2 regions of the Pseudonocardia sp. D17 genome follow, and region 1 is predicted to be linked to the other one. Evidence: predicted binding sites of a transcription regulator. Region 1 holds the regulator's gene; the other holds the start of a gene.
What was found. Region 1 encodes LexA, which represses DNA repair genes until DNA is damaged. Its sites were predicted from a motif close to CGAACACGTGTTCG; they were not measured.
Positions count from the first base shown of each region.

Region 1 (4,417 bases):
CTCCACGCGGTGCGCCAGCTGCTGCAGCGCGTCCTCGTCGACGGGGCGGCCCTGGCACGCGCGTCGTACTCCGCCGACCACCTTGTCGCGGCTGAACGGTTCGGTCACCCCGCTGCGCTTGACCACCGCGAGCACCGGCTCCTCGACGGTGGTGAACCGCCGACCGCACGACGCGCAGGAGCGACGACGGCGGGTGGCCTGCCCGTCCTCGACCTCACGAGAGTCGATGACGCGGCAGTCCGAGTGGCGGCAGAACGGGCAGCGCACAGTAGTGATCCTCTCTCCGAGAGCGACCGACAACCCCAACCTGTGGCCGAACAACACGTATGTAACCACAAGATGTAGGGGTGTGGGCGCTCGGGGCGCCCACGCGTCCCATGTTCGCCCGATCCGGCGAGGCCAGCGCCCCGACGGCCCGGCGCGTCGCCTCCGGAACGGCGTGTCGCGCACCCTGCGCGGTCGACGACCCGTGTCCGGACCCACACGGAGGGCACCCGGGCGCGGGGCGCGAGCACCCGCACGGATCCCCGCCGACCCCTGCGGCCGCCATCCACACTGGCACCCGCCGCCCTGGCACCGACCCGGCACCCACCGCCGGCCACGCTCCGCCATCGGGTAACACGGCACGCTCCGCCACCGAGCCGACGATCGGGTGCACGGCAGAGCGCCGGTCGGCGCCGGCGGCTCCGCGACGGGTCCCACGGCGCTGGGCAATGGAGGCTGAGCATCGAAGGGCGCACGGCGGCCGCACCGGCCGACCGAAGCCGCACGGGCCGCCGGACGGGCCGCAGCGGAACGGACGCAGCGGAACGGACGCAGCGGAACGACATGAGCGACGGCAGTGACACAGCAGCGAAGGGGTACCGGAGGCCCGCCCGCCTCTGACTAGGCCCGCGGCACAGTGAGGATCTGGCCGGGTCGCAGCGCAGCCGAATGGAGGCCGTTGAGCTCGGCGATGCGGGCGGCGGCCACGGCAGGGTCGGCATCGGGGACCGTGCGCCGGGCGATGTCCCACACCGTGTCGCCACGTTGGACCACGACCTGGGCGGTGCTCGTGGGGATGCCGGGGCCGGCGTCGCGGGCGATCTCGCCCAACGACCCGAGCGCGACCACCACGACGGCGGCGCACACCCCGAGCACCAGGACCGCGACCGCCCGCCGCACCCGGTAGCGCAGCGCCAGCGGAGTCCGTCGGAGTGCCCGGGACCGAGCAGCCCGCGGATGCACCCGCGGCGGCGCGACGCAACGAGGACGTGCCACACCGGGGGCGACGCTCGCCCCGGCCGGGCGTCGGCCGCGCGCCGACGGATGCCGCAGCAACGCACGGTCGATCTCGGACAGGCGCTGCGCGTCCACATCGGACGAGTCGAGGCGGGGACCGAGCCCCCCGTCGCCCCCCGTGGTCGGCTCGAGGCCGCCCGGCAGCACGGTCAACGACGGGCGCGTCCCCCGCCGCGCCATCGTCGACCCCGACCGCCGAGGTACACCGGCCTCGGCCCGCGATGCGTCCCGCTGTGCGCTGCCCCGCCGCGCGGCCTCCCGCGGACGCGCAGGCCGCGGCCCGCGGCCCCGGCGTCGCGGCCGGGCGCCGCCCTCGTCGGCGTCCCGCACCGCTTCGGGCCGGTGCGACGCCTGCCTCGGCGACCGGTCCGCGGCCGTCCCGCCGGAACCCGCGGCTCCGGCACCGTTCCCGGCGGGCCCACCCGTCCCTGCGCCCGCACATCCGGGAGCCGTGCTGACAGACATGGCAGTTCCCTTCCCGTCGGCGCCGGCTCCTCGGTCGGCGACACACGTGGACCGGACGGCCCGACCTCGGCGGCGATCGCCCGCCGCGCCCGATCGGATACCCTCCGTTCGCACAAGCGTTCGATCGAACGCTCGTGCGAATGTGTACCACCGGGCCCCGACAAATTTTCGCGACGCGCCGCGTGTCGTTCGAACATGTGTTTGGCGGCGGAGATGATCGGGTCTACGGTGCGGTGCGACGGCGGCGGGGACGAACGGCCCCACCGCGCCGATCGAGGAGGCGGACGAGATGGCACGGGACGAGACCGGTACCGACCGTGAGGCCGGGCAGGTGCGTTCCTTCCCGGACCCGGCCGAGGCGGCGGGGGACGACACGTCGCTGACCCCGCGGCAGCGGAAGGTGCTGGAGGTCATCCGCGACTGGGTGGAGCGTTTCGGGTACCCGCCGAGCGTCCGCGAGATCGGCGACGCCGTCGGCTTGACGTCGACGTCCTCGGTCCACCACCAGCTGCGCAGCCTGGAGCGCAAGGGATACCTGCGCCGCGACCCCAACCGCACGCGGGCGGTGGACGTCCGCGCCCCCGAGGACGTCGCCGACGCCGACGCGGACTCCCGCGATCCCGGCACGACGCGTGACGAGCACCCCGCCCCCGCCTACGTCCCGCTGCTGGGTGACATCGCCGCTGGTGGGCCGATCCTCGCGGAACAGGCGGTGCAGAGCGTGTTCCCGCTGCCGCGCGAGATCGTCGGCGAGGGCACGCTGTTCCTGCTCAACGTGCGCGGCGACTCGATGGTCGAGGCGGCGATCACCGACGGCGACTGGGTGGTCGTGCGCCAGCAGCCGGTCGCGGAACAGGGTGAGATCGTCGCGGCGATGATCGACGGCGAGGCGACGGTCAAGACGTTCCGCCGCCGCGACGGGCACGTCTGGCTCATGCCGGCCAACCCCGCGTACGACCCCATTCCCGGCGACGAGGCCACGATCCTCGGCCGCGTCGTCGCGGTGCTGCGCAGACTCTGAGAGTCACGACGCGCCTGCGACGCAGGCCCCGAGGTCGGCGACCTACGGGGATGCTCGGCACGTCAGCCGGTGAGCGACCGCGGGCGGCTTTCCACGCGCGGGCCGTCGCGAGATCGTCGGCGCGACGGTCATCGGCTCGAACGGCCGGCTCGCCGCCCCACCACGCAGAGCTCGCGCCCCGCGGCGCTCGCGAGTGGCGATGGTCGCCATGGCGACCGTCGCCGCTCACAGGGGGTCACACGAGCCGAGGCCTCCCGGGCCGACCCGGCGGCGGCCGTGGCCCGGCCGGAGGCTCTGCCGCCGACGTCGGCGCGGGTCGACAACTCGACGGGCTCGACGTACCGCCGCACCGTCGCTCGACCCGATGCTCAGCCGAGCGACGACTCAGCCGGTGATACGCGCGATGCGTCCGGCTCACGGCCCCGGTCGGTGTGGGCGCCCCGCGTCCTCGTGCGGACGTGACGATCCACGGTCGGCGTCCGCGCGTTCCTCTGCGGCGGCTCGGTGCCCGTCCACACGCAACGGCTCGGGTGCCGGGGCACCCGGCGGCGTTCGGAGTGCGTCCTCGTCGCGCGCGTCCCGGCGGATGGCGGTCGTCGATGCGGCGCCGGGTTCGGCAGCCTCCGTGCCGTTCGATCGCGTTCCGTTCACGCCCTGACCGTTCGCGCCCTGACCGTTCGCTGCCTGCCCGTTTGCGCCTGCACCGTTCGGCATCGGATGGTTCGAAGGCGGCAGGCTCGTGGGTCGCCCCTTCGCGGGGTGAGCCTCCGGACCCGTTCTGTTCGCCGGCCGGCTTGTCGACGGATCTGCGTCCAGGCGCGCGTCGGTCACCGACGGCCTGTTCGGCGGCTGTCCATTGGACGGCTGTCCATTGGCCGCCGAGCGCGTCAGCGGCTGACCGTTCGCCGCGGGGTCGTTCCGCGGCTGAGCATTCGACGGCTGACCATTCGACGGCTGACCATTCGACGGCTGACCGTTCGGCAGCTGAGCATTCGGCCCAGCGACCTCGGAGCGCCGCCCCTCACTCCGGTCCCGTCCCCGCGCGTCCGGACCCGTGCCGTTCTGCTCAGGGCCGTTCTGCGCAGGGCCGTTCTGCGCAGGGCCGTTCTGCGCAGGGCCGTTCTGCGCAGGGCCGTTCTGACCAGCGCCGGCCGGAGTAGCACCGGTTGGACTCTGGGCGCGGCCACCGGCGGCGTCGCGCTGGCGGCCGGCGGGATCGCCCGGCTCTCGTCGCGTACCGCTCGGACCGGCACCGTTCGTACCGGCACCGTTCGTACCGGCACTGTTCGCACCAGCAGCGTTCGGACCGGGACCGTTCGCACCGGGACCGTTCGCACCGGGACCGTTCGCACCGGGACCGTTCGCACCAGGACCGTTCGCACCACGCTCCGGACCGGGCCCGCCCGGACCAGCGCCGGTTCGGGCAGGTCCGTCCGCGCCCCGACCGTGCGGAACGGGCCCCTCCGGTCCCGGCCGGTTCGGGCCACGGGATGGCAGGCCGGGGCCGGCATTGCTCGGCCCCGCACCGTGCGACGCACCGCCCGGCCCCGGAGCAGGGCCTGTCGGCCGCGGCGGGCCGGGCGGGAACGGCGGGCCGGGAGGCGCGGTCGAGCCCGGCGGCAGGGGCGCGCGCGGCCCGGGTCCCGGTCG
Region 1 is NZ_BPRG01000035.1:28,268-32,684, forward strand. Features, by position in the region: gene nrdR (transcriptional regulator NrdR) at 1-267, opposite strand, end outside; gene PSD17_RS05285 (LysM peptidoglycan-binding domain-containing protein) at 886-1,260, opposite strand; gene lexA (transcriptional repressor LexA) at 2,036-2,767, shown strand; partial or broken gene PSD17_RS35300 (hypothetical protein) at 3,485-3,901, shown strand.

Region 2 (4,417 bases), on a different contig from region 1:
CACGTACCCGTGCACCCGCGAGACCGACCACAGCCGGAGCACCGGCAGGAACACCAACGGGTAGAGCACGACGGTGTAGGGCAACGCGTAGAAGCCGAGCGCGCCCGAGCTGAACAGCAGCGCGGGGACGGCGACGAAGGTGTACGCGGTGTAGAGGTCGCCGCCGACGAGGAACCACGTGACCCACGAGCCGAACTTGCGGCCGCCGAGGCCCCATTCGTCGAGGTGCTCCATGTGGCCGCCGCGCTGCCACCGCGCCGCCAGGAAGCCCAGCACGGTGACGACCAGGAAGAGGACGAGGAAGACGACGAGCTCGACCCAGTTGGTCATCGGACGTTCCTCTCGTCGAGGTCGTCGACGCCGAGCTCGTCGGGCGCGTTCGTCACCGGCTCGTCGCGCGTCATGCGGTAGACGATCGCGACACAGGCGACACCGACGACGACCCAGACGAACTGGACCCAGTAGAAGAACGGCATCCCGAACAGCCTGGGCGTCACCGTGTTGAACCACGGCGTGACCAGCATCAACAGCGGCACCAGCAACAACAGGTTCCACGCGCTGAACCGCCACCCGGTGCGTTCCCCGGGCCTCGGCGACGGCCGCGGCGTCGTGTCCGACATGAGGTGAGCCCTCCCCCGATCCGATACGGCGGGCGGATCGTAGGGCTGGTCACCCGATCGTGCAGCGCGTGAGGTCGGCCTCCCTGACGACGACGGCGGCCCGCCGCACCGGGAGGTGCGACGGGCCGCCGGGTTTGTCGGGATCCGTCAGTCGCCGAGGCGCAGGCGCAGGGCCTCCAGCTCGTCACGCATCGACGTCGGCAGCGTGTCGCCGACCTTCTCGAACCACTCCTCGATCATCGGGAGCTCCGCCTTCCACTCCTCCGGGTCGACCTCGAGAGCGGCCTGGACGTCCTCGAGCGCGGTGTCGAGACCGTCGATGTCGAGCGCCTCGGGCGTCGGGACGTACCCGATCGCGGTCTCCTCCGCGGCGGCCTTGCCCTCGATCCGCTCGATCGCCCACTTGAGGACGCGGCTGTTCTCACCGAAGCCCGGCCACAGGAAGCGCCCGTCCTCGCCGCGGCGGAACCAGTTGACGTAGAAGATCTTCGGCAGCTTGTCGGCGTCCGCGCCCTTGCCGACGTTGATCCAGTGCTGGAAGTAGTCGCCGACGTTGTAGCCGAGGAACGGCAGCATCGCCATCGGGTCGCGGCGCACCTGGCCCACGTTGCCCTTGGCCGCCGCGGTCGTCTCGCTCGACATGGTGGCGCCCATGAACGTGCCGTGCTGCCAGTCGCGGGCCTCGGTGACCAGCGGGACCGTCGTCTTGCGGCGGCCGCCGAACAGGATCGCCGAGATCGGCACGCCGTTCGGGTCCTCCCACTCCGGCGCGACGACGGGGCACTGGCTGATCGGCGTGGTGTAGCGGGAGTTGGGGTGCGCGGCCGGCTTGTCCGACTCGGGCGTCCAGCTCTCACCGGTCCAGCTCGTGAGGTGCTGCGGCTCGCCCTCCAGCCCCTCCCACCAGACGTCGCCGTCGTCGGTCAGCGCGACGTTGGTGAACAGCGAGTTCCCCTTCTCGATGGTGCGCATCGCGTTGGGGTTGGTCTTCCAGTTCGTCCCGGGCGCGACGCCGAAGAAGCCGAACTCCGGGTTGACCGCGTAGAGCCGGCCGTCCTCGCCGAACCGCATCCACGCGATGTCGTCACCGACGGTCTCGGCGCGCCAGCCCGGGATCGTGGGCTGCAGCATCGCGAGGTTGGTCTTGCCGCAGGCCGACGGGAACGCCGCCGCGACGTAGTACGCCTTGTCCTCCGGGCTGATCAGCTTGAGGATCAGCATGTGCTCGGCGAGCCATCCCTCGTCGTGCGCGATGGCCGACGCGATGCGCAGCGCGTAGCACTTCTTGCCCAGCAGGGCGTTGCCGCCGTAGCCCGAGCCGTAGCTCCAGATCTCACGGGTCTCGGGGAAGTGGCTGATGTACTTGGTGTCGTTGCAGGGCCACGCGACGTCGGCCTGACCGGGCTCGAGCGGGGCACCCACCGAGTGCAGGCACTTCACGAACTGGTCGCCGCGGTCGTCGAGCAGCTTGATGACGTCGGCACCCATTCGCGTCATGATCTTCATGGACGCGACGACGTACTCGGAATCGGTGATCTCCACGCCCAGCATCGGCGGGTTCGCGTCGAGCGGACCCATGCAGAACGGGATGACGTACATCGTGCGGCCACGCATCGAACCGCGGTAGAGCTCCGACATCGTCGACTTCATCTCGGCGGGGTCGACCCAGTTGTTGGTCGGGCCCGCGCCGGCCTCGTCGACGGTGCAGATGAAGGTCCGCTCCTCGACCCGCGCGACGTCGTCGGGGTCGGAGACGGCGAGGAACGAGTTGGGTTTCTTCTTCTCGTCGAGCTTGACGAACGTCCCGGCGTCCACCAGGCGGCTCGTCATGCGGTTCCACTCGGCGTCGGAACCGTCGCACCAGACGACCTCGTCCGGGCCCGTCAGATCGGCGACCTCGCGGACCCAGTCGATCAGCTGGGCGTTCGTCGTCGGCGCTGTGTCGATACCTCGAACGGCTGCAGTGGTCATCTGGTGTGCGTTCTCCTGCCTGGTCGGGTGCCGCCGACCCTGGGAATGCCGTCGCCCGCGTGACCCGTCAGAGCCACGCGCGGCAAAGGAAGATGACAATGGAGGCTACCCGGAAAACGCTGTTGTATCCCTGGGTGAGAGCTGTAGACCGGCTCACAAGACCGATCAGGTAATCGATTCAGAGAGCAAGCGCACAGGCAGGAGCGGCCGGTTCCGGGGCGGGTTTACACGCCCGACCCCGGGGCCTCACGAAGACGTGACAGCGGCCGACCAGGCGCGACGTCGGCGAGGACGACGGCCAGCTCGTGCGGTTCCGACAACATCGGCCAGTGGCCGGCCGGAAGGTCCCGGATGTCCCACTCCGGGTCCGCGAGCTGGGCGAAGGCCGGCACGCCCGCGGCAGCGAGCTCGCGGACCTGTTGTCCCGGAAAGCTGGACGCCACGAGAGTCTTGGGCAGCGACGGGTCGTTGACACCGCGTCGCACCGGGCCGAGGACGACACCGGCCGGTTCCGGCGCCGCGCGCCGGACCAGCGTCTCCAGGGTGTCGGTGTCGAGGCCGTCGAGGCTCGCACCGGACGTGCGCAGCTCCTCGGGTGTGGGCATCGGGTACCAGCCGCCGTGGGCGGCGATGCGCTCGCGGATCCACGTCTGCATCTCCGGCGGGTGGAAGTCGATGTGCGCCATGCCCTCCGGCATCGGACCCGTGTCGACGAGGACGAGCCCGGCCACCTGCTCGCGCGCCTCCTCCGCCGCGGCGACGACCACAGGGCCGGCCCCGCTGTGCCCGACGAGCACGACCGGCTCCACCTCGCGGCGGATCGTCGCAACGACATCGGCGACCTGGTCGGCCGCGCTGACCTCGGCCGTCGTCGCGCGCTCGGCGACACCCAGCGGCGTCAACGCCCGCACCTCGTGACCCGCAGCCCGCAGCTCGGCGGCCACCCCGTTCCACGCCCACGCGCCCAACCAGAACCCCGGGACCAGCACATATGTCGTCATGTCTGCGACGGTACGACGTGATCCGGGCCGAACCGGTCCTGATTTACGGCAGAATGTCGCCATGACCTCGTCGGCGAGCCGGGTGCTCGCCCTGCTGGAACTCCTGCAGGCGCGGCCCGGGATCACCGGACCCGAACTGGCACAACGCCTGGACGTCGACGCGCGAACCGTCCGGCGGCACGTGCGGACCCTCGAGGAGCTCGGGGTGCCCGTCGTCGCGAGCCGGGGCCGGTACGGCGGCTACCGGCTGCTGCCCGGCTACCGGCTGCCGCCGCTGATGCTGTCGGGCGACGAGGCGGTCGCCGTCGTGCTCGGGTTGCTCGCCGCAGAGCGCACGGGCCTGCACGCCGCGGCGCCCGCCGTCGCGAGCGCGCGGGCGAAGATCGGCCGGGTCCTGCCCGAGACCCTGCGCGACAGGGTCGACGCCGTCGCCGAGGTGCTCGGGTTCACCGCCACCGCCTACGACGGCGCGGCCCCCGACGCGGCCGTCCTGCTCGCGCTCGGCACCGCGGCCCGAGACGTCGAGCGGGTCCGCATCGCGTACCGGTCGTGGCGCGGGGACGCCACCCAGCGGGAGCTCGACCCGTGGGGCCTGACGTTCCACGCCGGCCGGTGGTACGTCAGCGGGCACGACCATGCGCGCGACGCCGTCCGCACCTTCCGCGTCGACCGGGTGCTGCAGGTCGAGGCGGTCGGGCCCGGCACGCCGGCGCCCGCAGGGTTCGACGCCGCCGAGCAGGTCGTCACCGGGATCGCGGCGGTCGGCTGGGCCCACGAGGTCGAGGTGGTCCTGCACGTGCCGCTCGACCGGGCCCGGCAGCTGGT
Region 2 is NZ_BPRG01000026.1:30,844-35,260, reverse strand. Features, by position in the region: gene mctP (monocarboxylate uptake permease MctP) at 1-330, opposite strand, end outside; gene PSD17_RS03640 (DUF3311 domain-containing protein) at 327-620, opposite strand; gene PSD17_RS03635 (phosphoenolpyruvate carboxykinase (GTP)) at 768-2,591, opposite strand; gene PSD17_RS03630 (alpha/beta fold hydrolase) at 2,816-3,592, opposite strand; gene PSD17_RS03625 (helix-turn-helix transcriptional regulator) at 3,654-4,417, shown strand, end outside.
Region 2: a site for LexA is predicted at 2,754-2,767, ahead of PSD17_RS03635 (phosphoenolpyruvate carboxykinase (GTP)). Genes of this name have one in related genera too.